Linked DNA regions of Methylorubrum populi. Each later gene encodes a partner of the first gene's protein in a complex. Links are inferred from orthologs where the notes say so. Each region holds a gene or a part of one and is shown on either strand. Other genes may lie near its edges. The genes, in order: MPPM_RS21110 and dnaG.

Region 1 (16,743 bases):
CCCCGTCGATGTCCAGGTCGCGGACATCGGCGCTCGCGCTGACAGCTGACATGTCGATCTCGAATCCTGGAGGCGCGCGGGTCACGCGGGCCTCGCATCCGGCACGGCGGGAAACGGCCGGAGGCGCCGTTCGTCCGCAGGCTCTGCCGCGGGGATGACGCCGGGACCGTCGTGAAACCGTTACCTAGGCTCGGATCTCGTCGCAACCAAGACCGATTCCAGCATATCCTTCGTCATCCGCGCGCATTGCTTGCGCGGCCCGGATGCGGGGGGGGCGGCCGTCAGCGCTTCGGCGCGGGCCCGGCCTCGCTGCGGCGCTGGGCGGGGAGGTCGGTCTCCGGCGGCGGCTCCTCGGCCGGCCCCTCGCCCTTCGGCTTGCGGAACTGCTTGAGGAAGCCCTCCGGATTGTCGGGCAGCTGCGCCACCAGCGCCTCGCCCGAGCTTTCCAAGAGCGAGCGGCTCTTGGCCTGCGCCGCCCAGTCCGGAACCTTGCCCTGTACGAGCCAGGCCAGGAACACCCAGCCGATCACGCAGATCAGGAAGCCGCGGCCCGCCCCGAACAGGAAGCCGAGGGAGCGGTCGACGGCGCCGATGCGCGAGTCGAGCACGAGGTCGGAGACCTTCACCGTCACCAGCGAGACCACGATCAGGGTGGCGAGGAAGATCGCGGCGATGGAGGCGACCAGCGCCACGGTGTCGCTGGAGATGTGCTGCTTGACGGTAGGCAGGAGCAGCGGGTGCAGCGACCATGCCACCGCGGCGGCGGCCACCCAGGCAATGATCGCGAGCACCTCGCGGGTCACGCCGCGCACGGCGGCGAGCAGCGCCGAGACGAGCACGATGCCGAGCACCACGAGGTCGAGGACGGAAAACGGCATCGCAGGATATGGTTCGCTGGGGCGGGACGGGGCAGCCTTGCCCGGACGACGACGGCTCCCCCGGGCCGCGCGTCCGCTCTGGTCTTTAACCATATACCCCGGCGAACCTCGGCCGTCACCTTCGGGGCGCATGCCCCCGTGCGGGCCTCCAGGCGTCCCCGGGCGGGCCGGGGCAGCCTCACCCTCGCTGAGGCGATCCGGCGCGCGGCCGCCCGCGGGGGCAGGGCGCCGCTCATCCCTGCAGACGCGGCATTTCGGCTCGGGGGCGGTCCCCACAGGAGGATCGGGCCGCGAGAGCAGGATTCCCGCCGCTGCCGCAGTGACGCGCACAACGTTTCACGAATTCGCCGAAAGAGAAAAAGATCTTTCTGGTAATCTCGGCTATAACCGAAGTATTCAAGATACGGACGGGGTTGAAGGGGATGGCCGGTACGATCGACAGGCGCGGTTTTCTGCGGGGATCCGCGGTCTTCGCGGCCGGTGCGGCCGCCGGATTCTCCTGTATCGAGATCGCCGACGCTGCGCCGATCGCGGTGCCGACGGTCGACAAGCTGTCCCTGCGCGTCCTGATTGATTCGGCTCACGACCCTGGCTGTGTCAAAACTCCCATGATGGTATCTTTCTCCGGGTCGACCGGAGGCTGGCATGGGACGGTTTGTTGTCGGTGCCGAGCGTGATCAGACGACGCTGTTTCCGCCGTGTCTTGAAGACTGGATCGCCGAGGACAATCCGGTCCGCGTGGTCGATGCCTTCGTGGATGCGCTGGATCTTGGGGCGCTCGGCTTCGCGGGCGTCGATGCGGCACGGACGGGGCGACCGGGCTACCATCCGGCCGCTCTCCTGAAGCTCTACGTCTACGGATACCTCAACCGGGTCCCGTCGAGCCGGCGTCTGGAGCGTGAAGCGGGCCGCAACGTCGAGGTCATGTGGCTGACGGGTCAGCTGTCGCCCGATCACAAGACCATTGCTGAGTTCCGCCGTCAGAACGGACCGGCCATCGGGCGCGTCTGTGCCCGCTTCGTCGGTTTGTGCCGCGAGATGGGCCTGCTGACCGGCACACGCGTCGCGATCGACGGCTCGAAGTTCAAGGCGGTCAACAACCGCGACCGCAACTTCACGCAAGGCAAGCTCGACCGGCGCCGCCAGCAGATCGAGGAGAGCGTGTCGCGCTACCTCTCGCAGCTCGACACGGCCGATCGTCAGGATCCCACACCCGAACTGGCCGCCAAGGTGGTGCGGCTGAAGGAGAAGATCGCCCGCCTCGGGCAGGAGATGGAGCGGTTGGCCGGCCTGGAGGAGCAGATGAAGGCGGCGCCCGACCGGCAGATCTCGCTGACCGATCCCGACGCGCGATCGATGGCAACCAGCGGGCGCGGGTCGGGCGTGGTGGGCTACAACGTCCAGGTGGCGGTCGAGACCGAGCATCATCTGATCGTGGCGCACGCGGTGACCAATGCCGGCTCGGACCGGGCGCAGCTCCGTGGTATGGCAGTACGGGCCAAGCAGGCTCTGGAGACGGACACGCTCGATGCGGTGGCCGACCGGGGCTATTATTCCGGTGAACAGATTCTGGCTTGCGAACGCGCCGGCATCTCGGTCACGCTGCCCCGGCCGATGACCTCGGGCGCCAAGGCCGCCGGCCGCTTCGGCAAGGAGGATTTTCTCTATCGCCCTCAGGAGAATGCCTACCTGTGCCCGGCGGGCGAGACGCTGCCCCACCGATGCACCACGGTGGAGAACGGCCTGACGCTGCATCGGTACTGGACGAACGTGTGCTCGGCCTGCCCGATGAAGGCGGAATGCACGACGGGCAAGGAGCGCCGGGTGACACGTTGGGAGCACGAGGATGTGCTGGAGACGGTGCAGCGCCGATTGGACGCCGATCCGCTGGCCATGCGGGTCCGGCGTGAGACGGTCGAGCATCCTTTCGGTACGCTGAAGGCGCGGATGGGGGCCACGCACTTCCTCACCAAGACCCTGCCGCGCGTCTCGACCGAGATGGCGCTCCATGTCCTCGCCTACAATCTGACGCGGGTTCTCAACATCCTGGGAAGCCGGAAGCTCCTGGCGGCGATCCCCACCTGAGCGGGAGCATGGATCGCTCGCCGAAGAGGCCGGGAAACCGTCCAGGAGGCGCTTTCAATCAAAAACTGGTCGTCTCCCGACCGCAAAAACCCGTTCGACGCGATGAACAGCCCATTCTCAAGAGACCGGGACGTCACCCGACCGCAAAGTCCCAATCCCAGAGTTTTGACACGGCCTGGACCAGTTCCTGAAGCCCGCGACCGTCCAGGGCGTGCTGCACCAGCCGCCGGGCAACGGCCGCGGCGCCGATTACCGCCGGGTGCTGCACAATCAGTGGGGCCTGTCCCTCTTCGCGGAATCGTGGCGGGCAGAGGAGGCGCGCACGATCCTGCTCGATTTCGGCTACAGCCCCGAGGCGCTCCTCAACAATATCGAGATCCTGAAGGTCGATCCGACCAAGGTCGACGCGCTGATCGTCAGCCACGGCCATCACGACCATTACGGCGGCCTGACCGGCTTCCTCGACAAGTACAGGAGCGCGCTCGCGCCCGACCTGAAGCTCTATGCCGGCGGCGAGGACAATTTCTGCCACCGCCTGTCCCCGAGCGGCGTCCCCGGCCAGTTCACCGATTTCGGCCAGCTCGATCGGCGCGAACTGGCGGCGCAGCGGATCTCGACCGTGCTGTGCGAGACGCCGACGGTGGTGGCCGGCCACGCCTTCACCACGGGGCAGATCAAGCGCGCCTCGATCGAGCGCATCCTCCCGAACACCTTCGTCGAGCGGGGCATCAAGGACGGGCTCGGTTGCGATGCCAGCCACTATTCGCCCGCCGAACTTCAAGGGAAAATCATTCCCGACGAGCACGTCCACGAGCACGCCACCTGCTTCAACGTGCGGGGCAAGGGCCTCGTGGTGATCTCGTCCTGCGGCCATGTCGGCATCGTCAACTCGGTGCGGCAGGCGCAGGAGGTCTCGGGCGTCGAGCGCGTCCACGCCATCGTCGGCGGCTTCCATCTCGGCCCCGCGCCGAAGGAATACCTGACCCAGGTCGTGGCCGAGATCAAAGGGCTCCGGCCCGACGTGGTCGTGCCGATGCATTGCAGCGGCCTGAACTTCGCGCTCGAGGCGCAGGCGCAGATGCCGGAGAACGTGATCGTTCCGACGACCGGCAGCCGGCTCGTCTTCAGTGCGTAACCGGGCGCTCGCGGCCGTCCTGCTCGGCCTGCTCGGCATGGCCGGGTCCGCGCGCGGCGAGACCCCGCCGCGCCGCTCGGCCGCCGAGTTGATGGACGTGCTGATGTGGAACCGCGAGCCGGTCGGCGGCCCGTTCGCGCTGACCGATCAGGCGGGACGGCCTCGCACGGAGGCCGATTTTCGCGGCCGCCTCCTCCTCGTCTATTTCGGCTACACCGCCTGCCCGGATGTCTGCCCGACGGACCTGATGGAGATCGGCCGGGCGCTCACGCTGCTGGGCCCGGACGCCGACTCCGTCCAGCCGGTCTTCATCACGCTCGACCCCGAGCACGACACGGCCGGGCTGCTGGCGGAGTACCTGCCGAACTTCCACCCGCGTCTGGTCGGCCTGACCGGCAGCGAGGCGGCGGTCCGCCGCGCCGCCGACGCCTACAAGGTCTATTACGAGACGAGCCCGCGCCCCGGAGGCGGCCGGGCCGTCGAGCATTCCGCCTTCATCTATCTGATGGACCGATCGGGGGCCTATCTCGGATTCTTTCCGCCCGGCACGGCGGCCGAGCGGATGATGACGATCCTGCGGCCGCATCTCACTGCCCGTCCCGCTGCGGAATAGGCCGCGCTACACCTCCTCCTCGTAGCGTACGGCCCGCGGGCGTCCGCCGCCGCGCCGGGGCGCCCCCGAGGCGATGCCGGCGACGAGGTCGGCGATGTGACGCAGCGCCTCCGTCGGCAGCGCCCGGTCGCCGGTCTCGCCGCGCCCCTGCGGGGTGATCGCCTTGCCGAAGCCGAGCTTGAGCGCCTCCTTCAGCCGGGCGGGCGCCTGCGAGACCGGCCGCACCGCCCCCGACAGGCCGAGTTCGCCGAAATAGACCGAATCGGAGGGAAGCGCCGCCCCCGAGAGCGAGGAGACGAGCGCGGCGGCGACCGCGAGGTCGGCGGCGGGCTCGGTGATGCGCAGGCCGCCCGCGACGTTGAGGTAGACGTCGTGGCCGCCGAGCCGAATGCCGCCATGGGCCTCCAGCACGGCGAGCACCATCGACAGGCGGTTGGGATCCCAGCCGACCACGGCCCGGCGCGGCATGCCGAGCGAGGAGGGGGCGACGAGCGCCTGGATCTCGACGAGAAGCGGCCGCGTGCCCTCCATCCCGGCGAAGACCGCGGTGCCCGGCGCGGCGTGGTCGCGGCCGGCTAGGAACAGGGCGGAGGGGTTCGGCACCTCGGCGAGCCCGGCATCGGTCATCTCGAACACGCCGATCTCGTCGGTGGGCCCGAAGCGGTTCTTGACCGCGCGCAGGATGCGGAAGTGGTGGCCCTGGTCTCCCTCGAAGGAGGCGACCGCATCGACCATGTGCTCGACCACCCGCGGCCCGGCGATCTGCCCGTCCTTGGTGACGTGGCCGACGAGGATCACCGCCGTGCCCGTGGTCTTGGCGAAGCGGATCAGCGCCTGGGCCGAGCTCCGCACCTGGGTGACGGTGCCCGGCGCCGATTCCACCGTCTCGGTCCACATGGTCTGGATCGAGTCGATGATGGTCAGCGCCGGCGGCTGGCCTTGCGACAGCGTCTCGACGATGTCCTCGACATTGGTCTGCGCCGCCAGCTCCACCGGGTGACCCGCCAGCCCGAGGCGTTCGGCGCGCAGGCGCACCTGTCCCACCGCCTCCTCGCCGGAGATGTAGGCGACCCGCTCCCCGCTTTTCGCCATGGCGGCGGAGGCCTGCATCAGCAGCGTCGACTTGCCGATGCCGGGATCGCCGCCGAGCAGGATCACCGAGCCGCGCACGAAGCCGCCGCCGGTCACCCGGTCCAGTTCGTTGATGCCCGAGGCCGTGCGCGGGGCCTCCTTGGCCTCGCCGGTCAGGCCTTCGAGGGGGAAGACGCGGCCCCGCGCCCGCGACGGCCGGGTCGCGGCCGGACCCGATTGCGGGCCGGCGCTGGGCACCTCCTCCTGGATCGTGTTCCAACCGTTGCAGGCCTCGCAGCGCCCGCGCCAGCGGTTGTAGACCGCCCCGCAGGACTGGCAGACGAAGGTCTGTTGGATCTTGGCCATTCGGGAGCAGGGCGTCGATGGAGGGGACCGGCGGGTCGGCCGTTGGTTACTCTACATAAGAGCGAACATAACGGGAACCCAGCCCGGTCAGGATCTCGTAGCCGATCGTGCCGGCGGCGCGGCCCACCGTGTCGATGTCGAGACGATCGCCGATCAGCGTGGCGGTGCCGCCGCGGCGGGCTTCGGGTGCGTCGGTGACGTCGAGGATGATGAGGTCCATCGAGATCAACCCGACGATCGGGCAGGGCACGCCGCCGACCAGCGCATGACCGCTGTTGCTGGCGGAGCGGGGGTAGCCGTCGGCGTAGCCGAGCGAGAGGGTGGCCAGCCGCCGCGGGGCAGGGGCCCGCCAGCGGGCGTTGTAGCCGCAGGTCTCGCCGGCCGCGACGTCGCGGACCTGCAGGATCGCCGCCTCCAGCCGCACCACCGGCCGCATCGGGTTCGGCCGGCCGGGCTCCGGATTGCCGCCGAACAGGGAATAGCCCGGCCGCAACAGATCGTGGCGCGCAGCGTCCGCGAGGCAGGTGCCCGAGGAATTGGCGAGCGAGGCGCGCACATGCGGAAGGGCGGCCCGGATGCGGGCGAAATCGGCGGCCTGCCGCGCATTGAGCGGATCGGCGCGGGCTTCCGCGCTGACGAGATGGCTCATCACGAGGTCGATGCCGGCCCGGGCGATCACCGGATCGCGGGCGAGCGCCAGCGCCGCCTCGACGGGGAGGCCGAGCCGGTTCATGCCGGTATCGACGTGGAGCGCGGCCGGCGCCGCGCCCTCCGTCGCGGCGGCCCATTCGAGGAGTTCGTCGCGGTCGCCGAGGACGGGGCGCAGGGCATGGGCGCGTACCGCCTCGGCGCTGCCCGGCGGAAGCCCGTTGAGCACGTAGATCGCCGCCTCCGGCAGGATTTCTCGCGCAGCGACGGCTTCGGAAAAATGCGCCACGAAGAACGTCCGGCAGCCCGCCCGCCACAGAGCCGGGGCGACGGCCGCGAGGCCGCAGCCATAGGCATCGGCCTTCACCACGGCGCCGCACTCGGCCTGCGGTGCGCAAGCGCCGAGCGCGCGCCAATTCGCGGCGATCGCCGAGAGATCGACCGTCAGGCGGGCGCCGTGGCCCGGGGCCACGAGAGTGTCTCCGGAGATGGTCAGGACTCCCCGCCCTCCGGCGGCCAGGGCACCGGCCGGGTCATGATCGCCTCGAAGGTATAGGGGCATTCGGCTGGAAACACGTCGTCGTCGAGGCCGGTCTCGCCGGCCGCCTCGATTCGCGCCCGACGATAGGCGTCGCGCATGGCGCCCGGCAGGCGGTGCTTGAGGCTCGGGAACCGTTCGAGAAGAAGCTCGGCATCGACGCGCTTGACGCGGATGGAGATCGTCCAGCTCCGCGAACGCTTTCCGGGCCGATGATCCCACTTCAGGAGATGCATCAGGATGATCCGAACGGCACTCTCCAGCCGGTTGTAGATCTCGCCGCCCAAGTCCTCGATCTCCTCGGCCAGATTGAGCGCGTCGAGGGCGTCGAACTGCCCGCGGCGAAGCGCCTGGGCCTGCTCGTAGGCCCAGGCATAGAGGTCGCGATCGAGGTGGTCGGGACTTGTGCGGGCCTGCGCGGCTTCGGCTAGCAGACGCGCGAGGGGCTCGGCGAGCGCTGGAGGCGGAGCCTTCGCGACAAGGGCCACGAGGTAGCCAAGGGCCGGTCCGCCATCGGGCGCGACGTCACTGACCCTCGGCAACACCGACACGGGCGAGACGGGCCGGCCCTCTCTGATGAATCGGCCCACGACTTCGAAGACGCCGCGATGCAATCGCTCGGTCCAATCCTCGTCGCGCAGGATCGCGGCGACCCGGCCATGGACGGCGGGCTGCGCCAGGATGAGGCCGACGAGCTGTTGCTCGGCCTCGAAGACCTCGTTCAGCGTAGGGCGCGCGGGCGACCGCGCCTTGGGTGCGAGAGCCACGTCGCCTCCCCGATCCGTCAGCACGGGCCCACCTTATCACATCTGCTCGGGCATCCGGTCGCTTTGCGCCAGGTTCGAGAACCGGGTGATGTTGGCGTCGAACTGCAGCTCCACCGTGCCGGTCGGGCCGTGGCGCTGCTTGCCGAGGATCACCTCGGCCTTGCCGTGGACGCGCTGCATCTCGGCTTCCCAGGCGAAGAACTCTTCCGTGCCCTCGCGCGGCTTCTTGTTGCCGACGTAGTACTCCTCGCGGAACACGAACATCACCACGTCGGCGTCCTGCTCGATCGAGCCCGATTCGCGCAGATCCGCGAGCTGCGGGCGCTTGTCGTCGCGGTTCTCGACCTGACGGGAGAGCTGCGACAGGCCGATGATCGGCACCGCCAGCTCCTTGGCCAGGGCCTTCATGCCGGTGGTGATCTCGGTCATCTCCTGCACGCGGTTGTCGCTGCGCTTTCCAGAGCCCGACAGGAGCTGGAGGTAGTCGACGATGAGGAGGTCGAGGCCCTTCTGGCGCTTGAGGCGGCGGGCGCGGGCGGCGAGCTGGGCGATGGAGATGCCGCCGGTCTGGTCGATGTAGAACGGGATCGTCTGCATGTCCCGCGCGGCGTCGGTGATCTTGTAGAAGTCCTCGGGGCGGATGTCGCCGCGGCGGATCTTGTAGGAGGGCACGCCGGATTGCTCGGCGATGATGCGGGTGGCCAATTGCTCGGCCGACATTTCGAGCGAGAAGAAGCCGACGATGCCGCCGTTGACGGTCTGCATGGTACCGTCGGGCTGCTTCTCGCCGCGATAGGCCTTGGCGATGTTGAAGGCGATGTTGGTCACGAGCGAGGTCTTGCCCATGGCCGGGCGCCCCGCGAGGATGATGAGGTCGGAGGGCTGCAGCCCGCCCATCTTGGCGTCGAGGTCGGTCAGCCCCGTGGAGATGCCCGACAGCTTGCCGTCGCGCTGGTAGGCCTTGGCCGCCATGTCGATGGCCGCGGTCAGCGCGTCGGAGAATTTCTGGAAACCGCCGTCGTACTTGCCGGATTCGGCGAGTTCGTAGAGCCGGCGCTCGGTCGCCTCGATCTGGTCGCGCGGCCGCGACTCGACCGGCGCCTCGAAGGCGCCGTTGACCAGATCCTCGCCGATGGTGATCAGGCGGCGGCGAATGGCCAGATCGTAGATGGTGCGGCCGTACTCGCCCGCGTTGATGACGGTGGTCGCCTCCGCCGCCAGCCGCGCGAGGTACTGCATCGGCGTGACGCCGCCGAGATCGGCGTCGCCGAGATAGGTCTTGAGCGTGATCGGCGTGGCGAGCTTGCCGGCCTTGATCAGCGAGACCGCGACTTCGAAGATCTGGCGGTGGACCGCCTCCATGAAGTGCTCGGGCAGCAGGAAGTCCGAGACGCGGTAATAGGCGTCGTTGTTGACCATGATCGCGCCGAGCAGGGCCTGCTCCGCGTCGATGTTGTGCGGCGGCACCCGGTATTCGGGCTGCACCGTCTCCAATTTGGCCGTGAGGGCGTTGGGCAGGGCCATGGCGCTTGTCCGTCGCTCCGATGCGGGCGGCTCATCCGCCCCGTTTCATGCCCGCCGGACCTTGCCTCGGGATGGTGAAGCCTTCCTTAGCCGACCCTCCTCGGGCCGGCTGCAACACGCAGGCCACGGGCCCCGAAACGCGAGACGCCCGCGGCTCCCGGGCGGCGGGAATCGCGGGCGTCATGCTGGAACGGATTGGGAACAAGTCAACGCCGAAGCCCGGCGCATCCCCGTTCTCCACCGCTTATGCGGTTGTCAGGGGTTTCGAAAGGGCAAGCCCTTTCGCGGGTCCAGGGCAGAGCCTTGGGAGAATGCCGGGGCTCGGCCCCGGCGCCCCGGCGAAGGGATGATCCCTTCGCCATCCCGGACTTAGCCGCGGTCGTCGGCGCCCTCGCCGGCATCGGCCAGGGCCTGGCCGACTTCGAGGCCGAGGTCGTCGAGGTTGAACTGCTCGCGCTCGGTCACCGACTCGCCGCGGGCCTGACGCTCGGCCTCTTCCGGCGAGCGGGCGATGTTGACGGTCACCTTGACCTCGACCTCGGGGTGCAGGGTCACCGGCACGGTGTGCAGGCCCAGCGTCTTGATCGGCTGGTTGAGCACGAACTGGCCGCGCTCGACGGTGAAGCCCTCCTTGGTGACGACCTCGGCGAGGTCGCGGGTGGAGACCGAGCCGTAGAGCACGCCGGTCTCGCCGGACTGGCGGATCAGCACGAAGCTCTGGCCGTCGAGCTTCTCGGCCACGGTCTGGGCCTCGTTGCGGCGCTCGAGGTTGCGCGCCTCGAGCTGGGCGCGCTGGGCCTCGAAGTGCTTCTTGTTGTTCTCGGTGGCGCGCAGGGCCTTGCCGCGGGCGAGCAGGAAGTTGCGGGCGTAGCCGGGGCGCACGTTCACGGTCTCGCCCATCTGGCCGAGCTTGGCGACACGTTCGAGCAGGATGACTTCCATCTGACTTCTCCTTGAGTGGGTTGGAAGATTCGTCTCAGGCGTCGCCGCGAGGTTTCGGGCGGCGCCGGTCGAGGGCGGTGTCGGCGATGCCGAACAGGATCAGGGCGAGCATGGCCACCCCTTGTGTGAGGAACAGCAGCACGTAGAGGCCGGCGAGCAGGGCGAAGCGCCCCGGCCGGCCGCGGCTGCGATCGTGGAAGGCGGCGAGCCCCTGGAGCGCGAAGGCCGCGCTGAAGGCGCCGATCAGAGCGATGCCGAGGGCGCCCGGATAGCCGGGCACCATCGCCAGCGTCAGGGCGGCGGCGAAGACCAGGAGCGCGGTCCGCGGCATCACCGTCGAGGGCAGGTCGGGCCAGGGCCGGAGCAGGCGTCCCGAGATCTGCACGATGCGGGCGGCGGCCCAGAGATAGAAGGTGAACAGGATCGTCAGACCCTGGGCGGCGATCGCGGGCGCGACGGTGGCCAGAGCATCGGCCACCTCGCTGGCGAGATCGTCGGGCTTCTCGCCGGGCTTCTCACCGGCCTGAGCGCCGCCCGGCGACTCCGGCGCGGCGGGCTCGGCCGGTTTCGCGGCGGATGTATCGGTGTCGCCGGCCGGCGCCTCGTTGGTGGGGGCGGGCTGGGCGGGGGGCGGGATCCGGCCGCGCTGCACCTGGACCTGCACCACCCGGCGGCTCATCGCGGTGAGCTGCGCGCGGAAGGTGTCGTAGTCGGGCGAGGCGATGACGGCGATGGCAATGAAGGCGAGCGCCGCGGTCCCCGCGACCCAGGCGAGCAGGCGCCCCGTCGGATACCACTCGATGGTGCCGTCTGCTTTGGGCCGGCCGAGCAGGGCGAGATAGGCGAGCCACCAAGCGGGGATGGCGAGGTAAGCCGCAAACGCGAGGCCGAGAGAGGGCGCGATGAAGAGGGCGAGCGCCAGGGCGCCCGAGACCACGGAGGCGAGCGCCGCGCGGTGGCTCCAGCCCAGGCCGACGATCAGGATCGGCAGCGGGGCGAGCAGGTAGAGCAGGATGGCGAGCGTCGTGGCCTTGAGCAGCACGCCGAAAAGAAGCGCCGCCACGAGGCCGGCACCGGCGCCGACGGAGATGTCCTTGGTCATAAGGTCCGCTGTCCCGCTGTCCCACTAGGGCAGGGTTAGGGGCTGAAGACGGCGCCCCAACGATCGGGCGGGTCCTTTGCGGGGAGCCGCCCTGGCGATGATAGGCCGGTCCGCCCGAGGGCGAACCGGCAAAAGACCTACTTGATGACGTAGGGCAGCAGGCCGAGGAAGCGGGAGCGCTTGATCGCCTGGGCGAGCTCGCGCTGCTTCTTGGCCGAAACCGCGGTGATGCGCGAGGGAACGATCTTGCCGCGCTCCGAGACGTAGCGGGAGAGCAGCTTCACGTCCTTGTAGTCGATCTTGGGAGCGTTCTCGCCCGAGAACGGGCAGCTCTTGCGACGACGGAAGAACGGACGACGGCCACCGCCGCCACCACCAGCACCGAAGGCCATGATCAGTTCTCCCCGCCGAAGTTGCGCTCGGGACGGTCGCCGCGGTCGCCGCGATCACCACGGTCGCCGCCACCGAAGTCGTCGTCGCGGCGGCGCGGACGGTCGCCACGGTCGCGATCCTTGCGGTCGTCGCGGTCGCGCTTCTGCATCATCGCGGAAGGCTCGGCCTCCAGCTGCTCGACGCGGACGGTCATGAAGCGCAGCACGTCCTCGGAGATCTGCATCTGGCGCTCCATCTCGGCCAGGGCGGCCGGGGGGGCGGAGATGTTGAGGAGCGTGAAATGCGCCTTGCGGTTCTTCTTGATGCGGTAGGCGAGGGACTTGACGCCCCAGGACTCGATCTTCTCGATCGTGCCGCCGCCCGCCTCGATGACGCCCTTGTAGGTCTCGACCATGGTCTCGACCTGCTGGGCCGTCACGTCCTGGCGCGCCAGGAAGACGTGCTCGTAGAGAGGCATTTTTGGGCCTTTCCTTGCCATAAGGAAGCCCGCCCGCGCGTCGCGGGTTGAATCGGGCCGGTTCGTCTCGCATTCTCTCGGCGCCAAGCCCTTCGAGCCGTGATGATGGCCCGAGCGGTTGATCGAAGGCGGAGACACCGGACGACGGGTTCTTCGAAAAACCCTGTGCCGAGAGAGGTCATCTCTTGCGGCACCGTCCGTTCAGCCCCCGGCCGGAGCGAACGCGAAGGCCGCGCCTTTAGAGGGATTCGCTCCCTATGGCAAGGGCAGGTCGCCGACGGGCAGGTCGAAATGCAGGACGTCCTCGCCGGTGCCGAGCCGGTCGTAGAGCGCGAGCGCCGGGCCGTCGCTGGGATCGCCCTGGACGAAGACGACCCAGGCGCCCCGGCGCGCGGCATGGGCCTGAAGCTGCCGGATCAGCGCCGTGGCGATGCCGCGGCGGCGGTGCTCCGCCGCGACGGCGAGGTCGTAGAGGTATATCTCGCGCCGCGCCCGCTCGAACTTGTCGAACTCGTAGGCGACGAGGCCGCCCAGAACGGCGCCGTCGCGCTCCGCCACCAGCACCGCGACATGCGCTTTGGCCAGCAGGTCCGCGAGGTAGGCGTCGTCCGGCGGTGCGGCGCCGCAGGTGTCGGGCTCGGCGAAGGCGCGCCCGAACAGGGCGTTGAGGGCGCGCATGGACGGGATGTCGCCGGGGCCGAGGCGCCGGACCGCGAAGCCCGGCGCGGACCCATCCGTCGAGGTCATGGCAGCGGTCTATTTCAGCGAGCCGGCGATGGCCTGCTGAATCCCTAAGATGTCGGCGCCGCGCCTGAGCGTGCGCTGGATCGGCTCGGGCCGGCTGGAGATCCAGATCTTGAGCTCCGAATCCATGTCGAAGCTGCCCGCGGTCTCGACCGAGAACGAGGTGATCGCCCGGTAGGGCACGGTCAGGTACTCGACCTTGCGGCCGGTCATGCCCTGGCGGTCCACCAGGATCAGCCGCCGGTCGGTGAAGACCATCAGGTCGCGGATCACCTTGAAGGCGACGCGCACGCTCTCGCCGGGCGCCAGCACCCCGGCAAGCTGCCGGTCCACTTCGTCCGCGGAGAGATCGCTGCCGTGCCCGAGCAGCCCGTCGAGAAAGCCCATCACGCGTCTCCTGCCTGTCACCGGCAGGATGTGGGGGTGATCCTGCTCGGGCGCGAGGGCGGCGGCGCTCAGCGGTGGCGGCGCTTGCGCGACTTCTGCCCCTTGCCCTGTCCCTTGCGCTGGGTCCGCTCCATGCAGCTCGCCCAGATGCGGCGGCCGATCTCGCGCAGGCCCAGATTGAGCGGGTCCGGGGCGGAGAAGACCTGCGCCCGCGCCTCGCTGCGGCAGAACGCATCCTCCGCACTGCGGATCGGCGGCTCGCCCTGCGCGGCGGCGGGCGACGGCCCGAGGCTGGTCCCAAGCCAGAGCAGCGCGCCGAGATACAGACCGGTCAGGGTCAGGCCGCGCCGCCGCGCCGGCGTGCCGAGATGGTTGCCCAGGATACGCAAGATCTGGCCCTCCCTGTTCACCCCAGCGCGGCGCGCATCATCGAAGCGTCCGGCACTCTAACGTCGGGGGAAGCGGACTTGCCAAGCGTTGCCGGACGGTCCCGGCCCCGAACTGCGTAATCTGCCCACAAGGAATGCCGTGGGCCGGGGCATCGGGCCGGCCGCGAAGGGCGGGGGCTGCGCCGCGCCCTGCGTCATCCGGTGCGGTGGCGCAAGGGCAAAAGAAAACGCGCCGGGCTCGAAGCGTCCGGCGCGTGGGGTCGTCTCGACAGGGCGACCGCCTGGCAAAGCGTCCCGTGCGGGCTCCCGGAAGCCGGGAGCGCCGCGGGAAGCTCAGCGGCGGATCTTCACCTTGGCCTTGCGGGCGGCGTAGCGCGCGTCGCGGGCGGCCTTCTTTTCCGCGGCGTCGGCGGCCTTGCGCTCGGCGAGCGCGGCGGCCTCGGCAGCCTCGCGGGCGAGCTGAGCGGCGAGCTCCGCTTCCTCGCGCAGGCGCTTCTCTTCCGCGGCTTTGCGCTCGGTCTCGATCCGGATGCGCTCACGCTCGCGGGCGCGCTCGTCGCGGGCGCGCGCGACCTCGGCACGCGCCTGGGCCTTGGCCCGCACTTCCGGATCGTCCAGAGCCGGACGGGCCTTGAACTTCTCGAGCAATGCCGCCTTGGCGGCCTGGGAGTTCTGACGGCGGTCTTCGAAGTTCCTGAAGTCGAATGCGCTCATATGACCTTTCTCATGCGGTGACACGACCGACCGCCGGATCAATCCTGGTTCCGGACGGTCGGGACTCGGCGCTGTGATCAGATAGACCGGCGCAGTCGATGCACGAGTGCGCCGCAACACGCAACAGATGTCGCCCCTGTTCGGGGCGGCTCCGATAACATTTTTGGGCCTGTTGCGATACGGAAGCAGATTTAGGGCCGGGATCGGAAAAGATCCAGCCTCAGGAGGCCTGCAGGTTGACCGCGGCCGGCTTGCCGCTGCGGCGGTCGTTCTCGACGTCGAAGGTCACCTTCTGGCCCTCGACGAGACCGCGCAGGCCCGCCTGCTGGACGGCGGAGATGTGGACGAACACGTCCTTGCCGCCGGCATCGGGCTGGATGAACCCGTAACCCTTGATCTCATCGAACCATTTCACAGTGCCAGTGTTCATCCGGGTTCCTCCTCCGCTCGCCGCGGCACCCCGTGTGAAATGCGTCCCGCTCTCGGCCGAAAAGGCCGTCCCGTTCGTCAGAGCGACCGAGGAAGTAAGCCGGTGCCGCGTCCCTTCCGGGGGCATCGAAGGCCTTGTCAAAGGCGGCCACCGATCGACGAGGCATAGTTATGTTCGGTGAGGCAAACCCGCAAGCGGCGCAAAGGTTTCCCTCCGGCACTGCTCGGCATTCAAGATGAAAATTCGTGGCAGAAACTTGGCCATTCGGGACGAGTACGGTCGCGGCGCGAGCATTTTGACCCGATGGATGGTTCTTAACATTGCCGTGAGGACAACATTTGTTGCGGATCGACGCGAAGGTGACTTCCGACTCGGGTGATTCGCAAAACCGAGCCCGGCTGCGCGATCGCACCTGCTCCGGCTGTCCCAGTTTCGCGTGAGCCCGTCGCTGCGCCTCCGGGGCTGCGCCGTGACCGCCCTGGTCGTGACGCACCCCCCGAGGGAAGGGGCCGGTCTCGATCAGTAATCGTAGCCGCGACGGTTGTAGCCGCCCCGGTCGAACCGATCGCGATCCCGGAATCGCTGTTCGCGGTAGTAATCGTCCCGGTCGCGCATGCGCATCTCTCGGCGGTAATCGCGCTCACGCTGGCCCCGGGACCGGAAATCGACGCCCGGGCCGTCCGGGCCGATCGTGATCGACTGCGCTGAGGCCGGTGCCGCGGCGATCATCGTCGCGGCCACGACAGTGCCGGCGAGCAGGGTCGTCATGGTTTTCATCATGCTGGCAAGCTCCCTTTGGAATTCGGGTCCAATGCATTGATGCTGTCAGGGTTCCAACATTTGTGGAGTCCGATCGATCTGTGCGGATAGACTGGGACTCGATGCGCGGAGGCCGCCGCCGCAGCGAATTTTTCCGATTTCGCGTTCGATCGGCGGTTCGGGCGACGCGAAAGCCGGCTTGTCCGAAACATCGGCTTGTCCGAACAGGCGGTTCGCGTCGCAGGACCCTCGCCGCCGCTCACGCCGGGTCGTGCGTTGGTCGATGACGGGGCTTCGGGCCGTCCGCCTTCTGGTATGGGGAGGCCCCCGCATGTCGGCCCCGGAATCGTCGCCCGGGGCGGGCATCGTCCAGCCCTTCCTGGTTCAGGCCCCGGAACCCGCGCGCATGCCCGTCCGCCCGCTGATCCTCTATCCCGATGCGCGCCTGCATCAGGCCGCCGGTCCGATCGCCGCCCCCGACGAGACGGTGCGCGCGCTCGCGGCGGACGTGCTCGACACCCTCGGCGCCGTCTCGGCGATGGGACTGACCGCCATCCATATCGGGCAGCCGGAGCGGGTGGTGGTGATCCGCCTGCAGCCGGACGAGCCGCACGCGGTCTACGTCGATCCCGTCGTCGCCTGGGCCTCGCCGGAACGGGCCTTGCATCCGGAGGGAAGCGTCTCGATGCCGGGCGTGGTCGAGCCGGTGGAGCGGCCGGCGCGCGTCCGGGTGCGCTACCGCGACCTCGACGGGGCCGAGCAGGAGGAGGAGGCCGAGGGCCTGCGCGCCGCCTGCCTGCA
Region 2 (13,044 bases), 3.9 Mb from region 1 along the record:
GAAGCCCGAGACCGCGAGCGGCCCCTGCGCCGCGGCGTAGACGAGGCCGTCGCCGCCGGTCAGCGGCGTCATCAGCAGCGTGCCGCCGCGCAGCGAGGTGGCGTCGCCCATGGAGGTCACGGTGACGTCGATGCGCGAGCCGGTGCCGGTATAGGGCGGCAGGTCGGCGGTCACCATCACGGCGGCGATGTTGCGGGTGCGCAGGCGGGCGTCCCGCACGTTGATGCCCAGCCGGTCGAGCAGCGATTGCAGCGACTGCTCGGTGAACTGCGCATTGCGCAGGGTGTCGCCGGTGCCCTGGAGGCCGGTGACGAGGCCGTAGCCGAAGATCTGGTTGTCGCGCACGCCTTTCAGCGTGGCGATGTCCTTGATGCGGGTGCCGGCGGCGAAGACCGGGCTCGTCATCACGGCGAAGCCCAGGCCGGTGAGGAGACCGAGCAGGACGGCGAGAAACAGACGGCGAAGCGAGGTCATTGCGCGCCGATCCGGATGCGGCCGTCGGCCATCACCGTGCCGAGGATGATGCGGTTGGTGTCGGTGTTGCGCACGCGAATGGTCTCGCCGAGGCCGCCGTTCTGCAGCGGTGCGCCGACGGCGGTGATGACGAGGCCGTTCTCCTCGAAGATCATCTGCGTCGGTGCACCGCGACTGACGAGACGGGGATCGTCGACGGCGTTGACCGGCACCGGCTCGCCCGGCAGCAGCATCCGCCGCGCGGTGCGGCCGGCGATCGCCGCGGCGGCGTCGATGACGGCCGTGCGCGCCCGGTAGGTCGCGGGGTAGGCCTGCATCCGCAGCATCGATTCCTTGATCGTGTCGCCGGGATAGATCGTGACGGTGGGCACCGGCAGCATGAGCTCGGCATTCGCCATGCCTTCGGCGGCGTGAGCCGGGCCGGCGGCGAGAGCGGCGAGCACGAGGCCGCGGAGAAAGGTCTTGCGGAGCATGGGAAATCGCGCCGGAGGAGAGGGCGGGAGACGACGCGGCGGGGGACGCCGCGGGCGCTAGCGGATGCCCTTGGAGACCGTGCCGGCCATCTCGTCGGCGGCCTGGATCACCTTCGAGTTCATCTCGAAGGCGCGCTGGGCCGTGATCAGGCTGGTGATCTCCTTGACCGGATCGACGTTGGAGCCTTCGAGATAGCCCTGCTGCAGCTTGCCGTAGCTGACGTCGCCGGGATTGCCGACGACCGGCGCGCCGGAGGCCGGAGTCTCGCGGTAGAGGCCGTTGCCGAGCGGCTCCAGGCCCGACTCGTTGGCGAAGTTGGCGAGCGTGAGCTGGCCGATATTCTGCAGTGCGACCTGCCCGTCGATCTTGGCGAAGACCTGGCCCGACTCGTTGATCGTCACCTGCGTGGTGTTGGCGGGGATCAGGATCGCCGGATCGACGGCGTAGCCTTCCATGGTGACGAGCTGGCCGGCGTTGTTCTTGTTGAACGAGCCGGCGCGGGTGTAGTTGATCTCGCCCGCCGGGCTGGTGATCTGGAAGTAGCCGCGCCCGTTCACCGCCAGATCGAGCTGGTTGCCGGTGTTGGCCAGCGACCCCTGCCGGTGCAGGTTGCGGATGGCGGCGGCGCGCACGCCCAACCCCAGCATCGCGCCCTCCGGCACCGCCTCCTGGCCCGCCTGGTTCGGGGCGCCCTGCTGCCGCTCGGCCTGGTAGAGCAGGTCGGTGAACTCGGCCCGCGCACCCTTGAACCCGGTGGTGTTCAGGTTGGCGATGTTGTTGGCGATGACTTCGAGGTTGAGCTGCTGGGCGGACATGCCCGTGGCGGCGATGGCGAGCGCGCGCATGGCGTCTGGCTTCCTTGGCTGGCCGATCAGATCGGCATGCGGCTGAGTTCGAGATAGGCGGCGACGACCTTGTCGCGGATCGCCACCACGGTCTGGAGGCTCTGCTCGGCGGACATCACCGCCTCGACCACCTGCTGGGCGGTGGCCTTGCCCTGGATGCCGGAGATCGCCGTGGCCTCGCCGCCGCGGATCGCGTCGCGAGCGCTGGCGGCGACCTGGGCCATCACGTCGCCGAAATCGGTCGGCGCCGTCGGGGCGGTCCCGGCGATGCCGGAGATGGCGGCGGGGCTGAACGCGGCCTTCTGAACCGGCGCGGTCTCGGCAAAGGAGGTGCCGGCGACCTTGTCGAAGGCGGCGAGCGAGGTGAGGGCTTCGATCATCGCGGGTGGTCTCAGGACTTCAGGAGATCGATGACGCTGGCGACCATCGCCCGGGCCTGCTTGATGACCTGGAGGTTCGCCTCGTAGGAGCGGTTGGCCTCGCGCATGTCGGCCATTTCGACGAGCATGTTCACGTTCGGCAGCTTGACGTTGCCGTTCTCGTCCGCCGCCGGGCTGGCGGGGTCGTGCTCGGTGCGGAATGGGGCGGTGTCGGTGCCGATCTCGCGCAGGCGCACCGAGGCGACGCCCGCCGCGCGGTCGAGCTCGGCCCGGAAGGTCACCGTCTTGCGGGCGTAGGGGTCGGCGCCCGGGCTCGCGCCGGTCGATTGCGCGTTGGCGAGGTTTTCCGAGACGACCCGCATGCGCAGCGACTGCGCTTCGAGGCCGGCGCTGGCGAGCCGCGAGGCGGAGAGCAGGGGATCGATCATGACCCGCTCTTCACCGCGGCCATCAACATGCGGTGGAACGACTTCACCACCGCCGTGTCGAGGTTGTGCTGGCGCGAGACGTCGCCGGCCTTGAGCATCTCCTGCTCCAGGCTGACCGCGCTCGACGATTCGAGCACCTCCCAGGTGTCGGCGGCCTTGGCCTCGCGCACGGGGATGCCCGTGCCCTGCGACTCCATGTGGGTGCTGGCGGTCGAGGCCATGTCGAGCCCGGTCCGGGCCAGGACCTGGGCGAAGGGCATCACATCCCGCGCCTTGTAGCCGGGGGTGTTCGCGTTGGCGACATTGCCCGCGATGGTGGCCTGCCGCGTCGCGAGGTAGCGCGCGTGCTGCGAGGCGAGATCGAAGAGGTAGACGCCCGTCGTCATGGCAACGCCCCCATCCCAAGGGCCTCTCGGAAGAACGCGGGATGCGGGCGCACCCGGACGGTGAAGCCCGCGTCGGATGGGAGGTTTAGGTAGGCAATCTTGCACGAGGCTGGCTCGTGCCTTGACAGGGGCGGCCCCCGCGGTAGCGCCTGCGGGGAATGGATCAGAACGATGAGCGGGCCGGCGCGGCGGCCTCCGACGCAGACGGCGGCCCCGAGGGCGCGACCGTCCTTCTGCCGGCCGCGCCCCGCTATGCCGGGGGCGCCGGGCCGGGCGGACGCGAGGGGCTGCACCGCATCGCGCCCAACCACCGCTTCTCGCGCGTCGGATTGCGTTTTTCCGCGCTCTCCCCGGGGCGCTGGACCTGCCTGCAATTCGCCCTCGCTTTCGACGAGGGCGAAGAGGCGGCGCTTGCCGTCGATGCCGCGGCGGCGGGCTTCGACTTCCTGGCGGCGGACGGCTCCAGCCTGGATCTCGACCATGTCCCGGGGCTCGCCCGCAGCCTGCTCGACCCGCAGGTCGCCTGGATACCGGGACCGGAATTGCTTGGGGCCGCGTCGTTCCGCATCGCCTTCCGCGTGCCCGATCAGGCGACCGGCGTCGTCGTCACCCTGCGCTCCTGGCGCAACACCCGCGACTTCACCGTCGCCGATCCGGTACTGCGCCCCGGCCCGTCCGACCATGGGCCGGCGCCGCGTCGGCGGCGGCTGGGCGGGGAGGGGGTGAGGCTCTGCTACGCGCTCGCCGAGGAGATCGCCCTCGTGCTGCGTGGTCAGATCTATGCGGCCAGGGCCGACGAGCACGCCGCGCGCGTGCGGCTCGTCTACCGGGATCGGGCGGGAGCGGAGATCGCCCCGCCCTACGACAACGCGGTCTCCGTGCCGGGGCTCGGCGCGGTGATCAACCTCTCGGCCCGGCCCCAGGCCCGCCGCTTTACCCTGACGTTGCGTCCACCGCCCGGTGCGACCGCCGTCGAACTGTGTTTTGCCGTCTGGGAGGATGCGGAGGACCCGCCGGAGGCCGAACTGATCGGCCTGCTCGAACTGGCATTCGAGGACGATTTCCGCCTCGAGAGCCTGTGCGACGACGAGCTTCTCGATGCGCCGGCCTTCCTTGCGCGCTTGGCCGAGCGGATCGGCCTGCCCGAGGGCCCACCCGCCGCGTGGCTGGCGAGCTCCGATCCGGGGGCCGCGCCGATCCTCGCCCGAGCCCGCGAATTGCGGGCCGGGCCGGATCGGAGCGCACGCATCGAGGGCGACGACGTGGTCCTGAGTCTCGCCGGCCTGCCGGACTGGACGTTGCCTGAGGCGCCGGACTGGCGTGAAGACCCGTTCCGCTCCGTGGCGTGGCGCCTCGCCTACCAATCCCTGGCATGGCTGCTGCCGCTCGCCGGGCTGCCGGGCGGGGCGGCCCGCGCCCGGGCGATCGCCGCCGCGTGGTCGCGGGCCAATCCCTGGGGACAGCCGGCCGATGGTCTGAGCCTGCACCCGGCGGCCCTCGCCCCGCGCGGCGACGTGCTGGGGCGCCTGATCGCGGACGGCGATGATCCTGCCCGCGCCGTGATCGCCGCGGAAGCCGCCCGGCACGGCTTCGCGCTGGCCGAGATCGTCGGTCAGAACACTCTGGCCCGGGCTCTGCACGGCCTTCAGGCGGCGGCCGCTCTCCTCGCGCTCGCGCGGGCGCTTCCCGGCTTTGCGTTCGCCGCGCACTGGGACACGCTCGCCCGCGACAGCCTCGCCCACGGCTTCGATGCGCTTCTGCCCGAGGACGGCGCTTTCGCCGAAGCCTCACCGGTCCGGCGCCTCGACCTCCTGAGCCACGGACAGACCATTGCCGCGGCCCTCGGCGCGACCGAACCCGGCCCGACGATCCGCCGCCGCGTCGAGGCGGCCCTGCCGGGGCTCGCCGGACTGCTCGATCCGGGCGGGCGGCTCCCGCCGTTCGGCGATGCGCCCGCAGGGCTCGACCATGCCGGCTGGATCGCCCGGCTTTCCTCGTCCGATCGCGATCTCGTGGCGGAGCGCGACACGGCACCGCGTCCCGAGGGGCACACCGCCGGCATGCTCGCGATGCGCCACGACGCGCTGGAGCGCGGCTGGGGCCACTTCGCCCTCACCTACGCCGCGCAATCGCCGCAGGGGCACCGCGACTGTACCTCCTTCACCTTCGCCACCGGCTCGCGGCGCTGGATCGTGGAGGGCGGCGGCGCCGAGGGCGTTGAGGTGGGGCCGGCACGCCACCATCTCCTCTCGGCCCGCGCCCACAACGTCGCCATTCCGGACGAGCGTGAGCCCGTGGCCGGTTCAGGAATTTTGACGGCCCAGGTGGCGCTCGACGGGGCGCAAGCCACGAGGCTCGCCACCACGGTGCACGGGCCCGACGACGCCCATGCCCGCCTCTTCGTCGTGCTCGAAGACCTGACGGGGGTCGCAGTGATCGACCGCTTCGTCCGGCCAGGACGCCGGCTGTCCTTCGAGGGGCGGCTGCATCTTCTCCCCGACACCCTCGTCGCCGTCGCGAGCCCCCGCCGGGCGCTGGCCCAGCAGGAGGGGCGGCGGCTCGACGTCCTCGCCGTTCCGCTGAATGGGCAATCGGCGGGGATGGAGGCCGCGATCGGCCGCAATGACCAGCCGCACGCGATGCACGGCTTCTGCGCGACGGGAACTGGCGGGCTGAGGCCCACGCCGGTGCTGCGTTACGCCTTCACCGGTCGCGACATCGTCTGCGGCGGCGTCGTCATCGCCGCGGATGAGGCGGCAGAGCAACGGCTCGTGCGGTTGCTTGCCGAGGATGCGGTGCGGCGGCTGGTGGAGACGTGAGCGCCGGCTGGCGTGCCGGCACCCGGGCGAGGCTCAGAAGCCCGCGCTGATGACGGCGACCGCCCGGTCGATCGACAGGTAGAACACGCCGAAGGCCACCATCGCCGCGGCAGCGAATTCGAGCGTCTGGTTCGGCAGGGTCTGGAAGCGGCGCATGGTCTCGCGGCCGAAATAGGCCGAGGCCCAGGCGAGCGTCAGAACCGCCGGCATCACGAACAGGTAGGAGAGCGTGCTCTCGATCCGCACCGGGCCGGCCGGGTCGATCAGCGCGCGGATGTTGCGCACCCACGGCGCGGAGGCCGCGGCGTAAAGCGTCGTCAGCCACGCGAGGCCGACCGCCACGCCGAGGTGGAAAGTGAACAGGCGATGCAGGCGCGAGAAGTCGTCGCGCGCGTCGTCGAGCGTCATCCGGCAAGCCCCCAATGAGTCCGGCCGCTGATTCTTGTCTGATCCGGCCATGAACCAGGGGATGGGGGGCAAGGTGGGGTTTTTTGTGACACCGGGACGGCGGGGATCGGGCCGCCGTCCCAGATGTCTCAGGCGGCCGTCTCGGGCCGGTTCTCGCGCATCAGCTTCACGAACCGCTCGAACAGGTAGTGGCTGTCGCGCGGGCCCGGCGAGGCCTCCGGGTGGTGCTGCACCGAGAAGGCCGGGCGGTCGGTGAGCGAGAGACCGCAATTCGAGCCGTCGAACAGCGAGACGTGGGTTTCCACCGCCGTCTCCGGCAGGCTCTTGGGATCGACGGCGAAGCCGTGATTCATCGAGACGATCTCGACCTTGCCGGTGGTGTGGTCCTTCACCGGATGGTTCGCGCCGTGATGGCCCTGGCCCATCTTCACCGTGCGCCCGCCGAGCGCGAGGCCCATGAGCTGGTGGCCGAGGCAGATGCCGAAGGTCGGCACCCGCTCATCGAGCAGCTTGCGGATCACCGGCACGGCGTATTCGCCGGTCGCGGCCGGATCGCCGGGGCCGTTGGAGAGGAACACGCCGTCCGGCTTCATCGCCAGGATGTCCTCGGCCTTGGTGGTGGCGGGCACCACGGTGACGTCGCAGCCGGCTTCGGCCAGCAGGCGCAGGATGTTGCGCTTCACGCCGTAATCGATCGCCACGACCTTGAGGCCCTGGCCCGGTGCGCGTGAGCCGTAACCGCCCTTCACCGCCCAGACGGTTTCGGTCCAGGCCGAGACGTCGCGGGAGGTCACCGGCGGCACGAGATCGAGCCCCTCCATCGGCGCCAGCGCGGCGGCGCGGGCCTTCAGGGCCTCGCGGTCGAACCGGCCTTCGGGATCGTTGGCGATGACGGCGTTCGGCATGCCGTGGTCGCGGATCAGCGCGGTCAGCGCCCGCGTGTCGATGCCGGTGATGCCGATGATGCCGCGGGCCTTGAGCCAGCCGTCGAGATGCGAGGAGGAGCGCCAGTTCGAGGGCTTGGTGACGGCCGAGGCGATCACCGCGCCGCGCACGCCGGAGGCCGGGGCCTGGTCGAGGCTCTCGAGATCCTCGTCGTTGGTGCCGACATTGCCGATATGCGGGAAGGTGAAGGTGACGATCTGCCCGGCATAGGACGGGTCGGTCAGGATCTCCTGATAGCCCGTCATCGCCGTGTTGAAGCAGACCTCGCCGTCGGCCACGCCGGTCTGGCCGATGCCGAAGCCTTCGAGCACGGTGCCGTCGGCGAGCACGAGCAACGCCGTCACCAGCGGCTCATTCCAAGGTTCGGGTGCCTTGGGTTCGGGGTTCGTGCGCGCGGGATCGGCGCGCAGGGTCGCGGGTTCGTCTTGCAGCATGGGTCCGATCCGGCTTATGTCCGCCGCCTCGCGCGGCCGCATAGTCGGGCCGCGGGGCAAGGCGATATCTCGCGGGGCTCATAGCGAGCCGGCCGCGCCCGGGTCAATCTGGGCGCGGAGTCAGCCCTGCGCAATGCCCTGGACAAGCAGGGCGGCCACGCCGAATCATCTGACTGGAGTTCGATCATCATGCTGCGCGAGCGCATCACCGCCGAGATGAAGGCGGCCATGAAGTCCGGCGAGAAGCAGAAGCTCTCGACGGTGCGCATGATCCAGGCGGCGCTCAAGGACCGCGACATCGCCGCGCGCGGCGAGGGCAAGGGCGAGACGAGCGAGGAGGAGATCCTCGCGCTCCTGCAGAAGATGATCAAGCAGCGCCAGGAAGCCGCGGGCGTCTACGAGCAGGGCGGCCGTCCCGAACTCGCCGAGAGCGAGCGCGCCGAGGCCGAGATCATCCAGACCTTCCTGCCGCAGCAGCTCGACGAGGCCGAGACCCGCGCCGCCATCGCCGATGCCATCGCCGAGACCGGCGCCGAGAGCCCGAAGGACATGGGCAAGGTGATCGGCGCGCTGAAGGGCAAGTATACCGGCCGCATGGATTTCGGCCGCGCCAGCGCGCTGGTGAAGGACGCGCTGGCAGGGAAGTAGTCTGCCGCTCGCGATGATGGCGGAGCCGGACGCGACTCACGCCGGCCCGGCGTCGATCCGAATCCGGAAGATCGCGTAGGGCGGCTCCTGCCGGTCGATGCCGCCGTTGTGCTCGGGTCGGCGGTTGGCCTGGGCGGATGATAGATAGAGCCAGCCCTCGTCGGTGATCCAGAACGTGTCCGGCCAGATCAGGCGCGGATCGGTGGCGATGACCTCGATCCGGCCGTCCGGGTCGCGCCGGCCGATGCCGTTGAACTCTTGCAGGCTGAGATAGATGCGGTCGCGCGAATCGGCGACGAGCCCGCCGGTCAGGCCCTTCTCGCCGAGATCCGTGACCGTTTCCGCGACCGCCGCGTCGTCCTTCGCGGGATTGAGCAGCGCGGCCGTCTCGACCGCGTAGAGGCGTCGGCTCATCAACGGCGTGTAGTACAGCCGCGCGCCGTCGGGGCTCAGGGCGATGCCGTTGGCGCCGCCCTTGATCGGGCTCGTCGTGCCGTCGGCCTCGCGCTTCATCAGCACCCGGCCCTCGACGATCTTCAGGATGCCGTCGACCGATCGCGTGCTGACGTGGCCCGCGAGCCGCCGCACGGCGCGGCCGCTCGCGAGATCGACGGCGATCAGCGCGCCCTCACCGGTTTGGCCCTGATCGGTGACGTAGGCGACGTCACGCTCGGGCCGGACATCGACGCGCAGATCGTTGAGCGAGGAGGTCTTCGTCACGACGGGTTCTAGGGAAATCGTGCGCACGATCGTATCGCTCGCCGGATCGATGCAGACGAGCTTGGCCGCGCCCGGCACCGGCTCGCCGGACGAGGCCATCAGCCCGGCATCGAGGAGCCAGAGGCGGTTCTTCCGGTCGAACACGCCGTTGGGGACGTGGAATAGGGTCTCGGCGGGACGGGCCGGATCGGGCCGGTTCGCCGCCTCGCTCGGATAGGGCGCGACGCGTCCGTCCGGAAACACCTCGCCCGCGGTGAACACCGTCTTCTCGTCGAAGCGCGGCATGAACAGGAACATCCGGCCGTTCGCCGCGCGCGTCAGCCCGGTCGGCGTCGTCGGCGCCCGCGCGGCAACGACGAGGTCGAGGGCCCCGCCCGGTCCGGTCGCCGGTTGGGCTAGGACCGGCCGCGCCGCCATCGGTCTTACGGTGGCGAGGGCGGCGGCGGCGAGAAGCGTGCGGCGCGCGAAACGGATCGTCATGAGCGGCCCCTCACGTGCGGATTGCCGCGCCGCGGACCTTGGTCTCGACGGTCAGCACCCGCCTGCCCGCGCACAGGAACAGCCGCCGTCCGTCGGCACCGCCGAAGGCGATGTTGGCGCAGGGGCCCTCGGTCGGGATGTGGCCGAGCGGTCGCCCGTCCGCGGCCCAGATCCGCACCCCGTCGCCGGTTCCGGCATAGACGCGGCCGTCGGTATCGACCTTCAATCCGTCCGGCACGCCCTCGAATCCGCTGGCGAAGCGGCGCTCGCCCGAGATCCGCCCGTCCGCGACGTCGAACGCGCGGATCTCGGCGGGCGCGCCTTCGCGCCGGCCCGATTCGCTGACGTAGAGGATCCGCTCGTCCGGCGAGAAGGCCAGTCCGTTGGGCTGCACGAACCGGTCCGTCGCGACCGCGAGCGAGCTGCCGGGCGCCAGACGGAACACGAACCGGCCCTTCTGCTCGGAAGGGCGCGGCGTGCCTTCTTCGGCCTGATCGATGCCGTAGGTGGGATCGGTGAACCAGATCGTGCCGTCACGGGCCACCACCGCGTCGTTGGGAGAGTTGAGCCGTCCCCCGTCGTGGCTTTCCGCCAGCACGGTGATGGCGCCGTCCGCCTCCCGACGCACCACCCGCGAGGTGCGGTGCTCGCAGGTAACCAGGCGGCCCTCGCCGTCGATGACGTTGCCGTTGGCGTTGTTCGACGGCTCGCGAAACACCTCGGCGCGGCTCCCCTCACGGATCAGCATCATCCGGTTGCGCCGCACGTCGCTGAAAATGAGGCCGCCGAGCGTCGGCGCCCAGACCGGCCCTTCGCACCACTCCCCTTCGTCGTAGAGGGTCTCCACCCGGGCGGAGGGATCGAGCACGGCCGAAAGGTCGTCGGAGGCTCGTGCCTCACGGGCGCGCATGGGGGCGAGCGCGCCGAGGAGGCCGAGGCCCAGGAGAGGTCGGCGGGCGATGCCGCGGTGGGGCAAGGGCGAGGTCTCCGTCATCGGGCCGCCAACGCATCGCTCCGGCGAAAGCTCCGCGCAGGACGCCTTAAGACTCCCGCAGGCGGCTTGCGCTAGATTGCCCGGCCGAGGCCGGTCCTCGTCGTCCAAGTGATCCCTCACCTGATCCGCATCCGGCAGAGCCCCCGTGCGCTACCCGCCCCACATCCTCGAAGAGATCCGCGCCCGCGTTCCCGCCTCCGAGGTGGTCGGCCGCCGGGTGCGGCTGAAGAAGGCGGGCCGCGAATGGCGCGGCCTGTCACCGTTCAATTCCGAGAAGACACCCTCATTCTACGTCAACGACCAGAAGCAGTTCTATCACTGCTTCTCGTCCGGCAAGCACGGCGATATCTTCAAGTTCGTCATGGAGACGGAGGGCTTGAGCTTCCCCGAGGCCGTCGAGCGACTCGCCGGCGAGGCGGGCGTCGCCCTGCCGAAGATGACGGTGGAGAGCGAGCAGGCCGAGGAGCGGCGCAAGGGCGCCATCGAGGTCATGGAACTCGCCGCCGCCTATTTCGAGGAGCAGTTGCGCGGTTCCGCCGGCGGCGAGGCGCGGGCCTATCTCGACCGCCGCGCCTTGAGCGAGGCCACGCGCCAGAAATTCCGGCTCGGCTATTCCCTGTCCGGGCGCTACGCCCTGCGCGACTACCTCGCGGGCAAGGGCGTCGATCGCGACCTGATGCTCGAACTCGGACTGCTCACGGCGCCCGAGGGGGTGAGCGTCCCCTACGACAAGTTCCGCGACCGGATCATGTTTCCGATCCTCGACATCCGCGGCCGGGTCGTCGCCTTCGGCGGCCGGGCGATGCAGGCGGACGCCAAGGCGAAGTACATGAACTCGCCGGAGACGCCGCTCTTCCACAAGGGGCGGATGCTCTACAACCTCCACGCCGCCCGCAAGAGCGCGCACGACCGCAGCCGCATCATCGCGGTGGAGGGCTATGTCGACGTCATCGCCATGACGATCGCCGGCTATCCGGAGACGGTGGCGCCGCTCGGCACGGCGCTGACCGAGGACCAGCTCGCCCTGCTCTGGCGGCACGCCGACGAGCCGATCCTGTGCTTCGACGGCGACGGGGCGGGCCAGCGCGCCGCCTTCCGCGCGCTCGACGTCGCCCTGCCGATGCTGGAGCCCGGGAAATCCCTGCGCATCGCCCTGCTGCCGCAGGGTCAGGACCCCGACGATCTGATGCGCGCCAGCGGCCCCTCGGCGATCGAGGCGGTGCTATCGGGTGCGCGACCGCTGGTCGAGATGCTGTGGGCCCGCGAGACCGAGGCGGTCACCCTCGACACGCCCGAGCGCCGGGCCGGACTCGCCCGGACCCTGAGGGAGGCGGTGGCCGGCATCCGCGACGAGACCGTGCGCCGGTTCTACCGCGACGACATCGAGGATCGCCTGCGGGGCCTGTCCGGCGGCCGGGCGCGGGAGTTTTCCGGCGGACGATCCGAGGGCGCGACCGGCGGACGGGCCGCCGGACCGCGCAGCGCGCCGTTCCAGCGCCGGCCCCGCCCCGGCGACCCGCCGCCTTCGCCGCGCATCACCACCGGCTTCGATCCGCTGCTGAAGACGGCGGCGCCCGTGCCCGCGGCCGGCGGACGCGCGGCCAAGCGCGAGGCGATGATCGTCATGAGCCTGCTCGCGCATCCGGAACTGCTCGGGATCGAGGAGGAGGCGCTCGCCGCCCTCGAACTCGTCAATCCGGATGCCAGCGCGCTGCGTGCGCTGCTGCTCGACCGAGCGGCGGAGGCCGGCACGCCGGAGCCCGAATTGCTGGAGGCGCGGCTGCGCCGGGCCGGCCTGGAGGAGGCGCATGCGAGGTTGCTCGCCCTGGTCAATCCCGGCGACCGCTGGATGCTCGATCCGAACGCCGACTCCCAGCGCCTGGAACATACGCTGCATCAAGCCGTGATCTTGCACCGGCAGACGGGCGCGCTACATAGCGAACTCCACCAAGCTGAGAGAGCTCTTGCCGAGGATGGGTCCGAGGCCAATTTCGCTTGGCTGTGCGACGTACAGCAGCAATTGGCGGTGATCGCCGCGGCCGAGGCGGAAGCGGAGGTCTCTCAGGAGGAATGAATTCGTGCCGGCGTGACCGAAGGGTGACGGCGGCGGAGGGCCGACTTGGTTAACGGTCGGTCAACGCACGGCAAGTTAGAGCGAATGCAACGAGAATCGGCGCGGGCACTCGACAAGCGCGCCATTCCACGACATTGCGACGGGTCTTTCGCGGAGCGCGCGGGCTCAGCCTGCGGCGCCGCCACGAGAACAATAGGCTGAGCATGGCAACGAAGGCAACCGAGCGGGACGATGCGGACGCCGCCCAGGATCAACCGACGGACGGCCCGCTCCTTGACCTGACGGATGCCGCGGTCAAGCGGATGGTCAAGCTCGCGAAGAAGCGCGGCTACGTGACCTACGAAGAGATCAACGAAGTCCTCCCCGACGGTCAGGTCGACGGCGACCAGATCGAGGACGTGCTCGCGCAGCTCGACGACATGGGCATCCGCGTGGTCGAGGCGGAGGAATCCGAGGAGACCGCGACCGAGGCCAAGGCCAACGGCGAGGCCGCCGAGGAGGAGGAGAGCGCGGAGGGCGGCGAGGTCGCGGAGGC

Evidence for each region.
Region 2: the proteins of MPPM_RS21110 (region 1) and dnaG are in contact, whole or in part, in a crystal structure (PDB 2R6A), measured with the Geobacillus stearothermophilus proteins. The link is inferred for Methylorubrum populi from one-to-one orthologs. Residues at the interface, in WP_033016901.1 of Geobacillus stearothermophilus: Ser13, Glu15, Ala16, Gln18, Glu91, Leu92, Asp94, Ala95, Val96, Pro97, Thr98, Ala99, Ala100, Asn101, Tyr104, Tyr105, Ile108; in WP_049624496.1 of Geobacillus stearothermophilus: Lys456, Leu457, Leu458, Pro459, Ala460, Asn463, Ala464, Leu467, Leu535, Leu536, Ile537, Ala538, Gln544, Glu545, Asp548, Tyr549, His552.

What each region holds. Positions count from the first base shown.
Region 1 is NZ_AP014809.1:4,552,910-4,569,652, forward strand. The notes cover bases 7,382-10,343. They hold MPPM_RS21110 (replicative DNA helicase), read right to left. Parts: upstream 9,626-10,343; coding sequence 8,138-9,625; downstream 7,382-8,137. Other genes in these bases: MPPM_RS21105 (DUF29 family protein), read right to left, coding at 7,382-8,101; rplI (50S ribosomal protein L9), read right to left, coding at 9,995-10,343. Also shown: purF (amidophosphoribosyltransferase), read right to left, coding at 1-52; MPPM_RS21075 (CvpA family protein), read right to left, coding at 282-878; MPPM_RS21080 (IS1182 family transposase), read left to right, coding at 1,524-2,963; MPPM_RS21090 (SCO family protein), read left to right, coding at 4,091-4,711; DNA repair protein RadA, read right to left, coding at 4,718-6,148; alr (alanine racemase), read right to left, coding at 6,195-7,268; more of MPPM_RS21105, read right to left, coding at 7,289-7,381; more of rplI, read right to left, coding at 10,344-10,567; MPPM_RS21120 (YybS family protein), read right to left, coding at 10,602-11,669; rpsR (30S ribosomal protein S18), read right to left, coding at 11,807-12,061; rpsF (30S ribosomal protein S6), read right to left, coding at 12,064-12,519; MPPM_RS21135 (AAC(3)-I family aminoglycoside N-acetyltransferase), read right to left, coding at 12,775-13,266; MPPM_RS21140 (PH domain-containing protein), read right to left, coding at 13,276-13,650; MPPM_RS21145 (hypothetical protein), read right to left, coding at 13,719-14,039; MPPM_RS21150 (DUF6481 family protein), read right to left, coding at 14,373-14,753; MPPM_RS21155 (cold-shock protein), read right to left, coding at 14,974-15,183; and 2 more genes. UniProt on the Escherichia coli protein: The main replicative DNA helicase, it participates in initiation and elongation during chromosome replication. Travels ahead of the DNA replisome, separating dsDNA into templates for DNA synthesis.
Region 2 is NZ_AP014809.1:674,178-687,221, reverse strand. What follows is about bases 10,081-13,044. They hold dnaG (DNA primase), read left to right. Parts: upstream 10,081-10,580; coding sequence 10,581-12,509; downstream 12,510-13,044. Other genes in these bases: rpoD (RNA polymerase sigma factor RpoD), read left to right, coding at 12,713-13,044; MPPM_RS03055 (SMP-30/gluconolactonase/LRE family protein), read right to left, coding at 10,081-10,435. Also shown: flagellar basal body P-ring protein FlgI, read right to left, coding at 1-474; flagellar basal body P-ring formation chaperone FlgA, read right to left, coding at 471-947; flagellar basal-body rod protein FlgG, read right to left, coding at 1,005-1,793; flagellar hook-basal body complex protein FliE, read right to left, coding at 1,820-2,173; flagellar basal body rod protein FlgC, read right to left, coding at 2,185-2,601; flagellar basal body rod protein FlgB, read right to left, coding at 2,598-2,987; MPPM_RS03080 (heparinase II/III domain-containing protein), read left to right, coding at 3,146-5,806; MPPM_RS03075 (hypothetical protein), read right to left, coding at 5,840-6,214; carA (glutamine-hydrolyzing carbamoyl-phosphate synthase small subunit), read right to left, coding at 6,343-7,593; MPPM_RS03065 (GatB/YqeY domain-containing protein), read left to right, coding at 7,783-8,241; MPPM_RS03060 (L-dopachrome tautomerase-related protein), read right to left, coding at 8,278-9,441; more of MPPM_RS03055, read right to left, coding at 9,452-10,080. UniProt on the Escherichia coli protein: RNA polymerase that catalyzes the synthesis of short RNA molecules used as primers for DNA polymerase during DNA replication.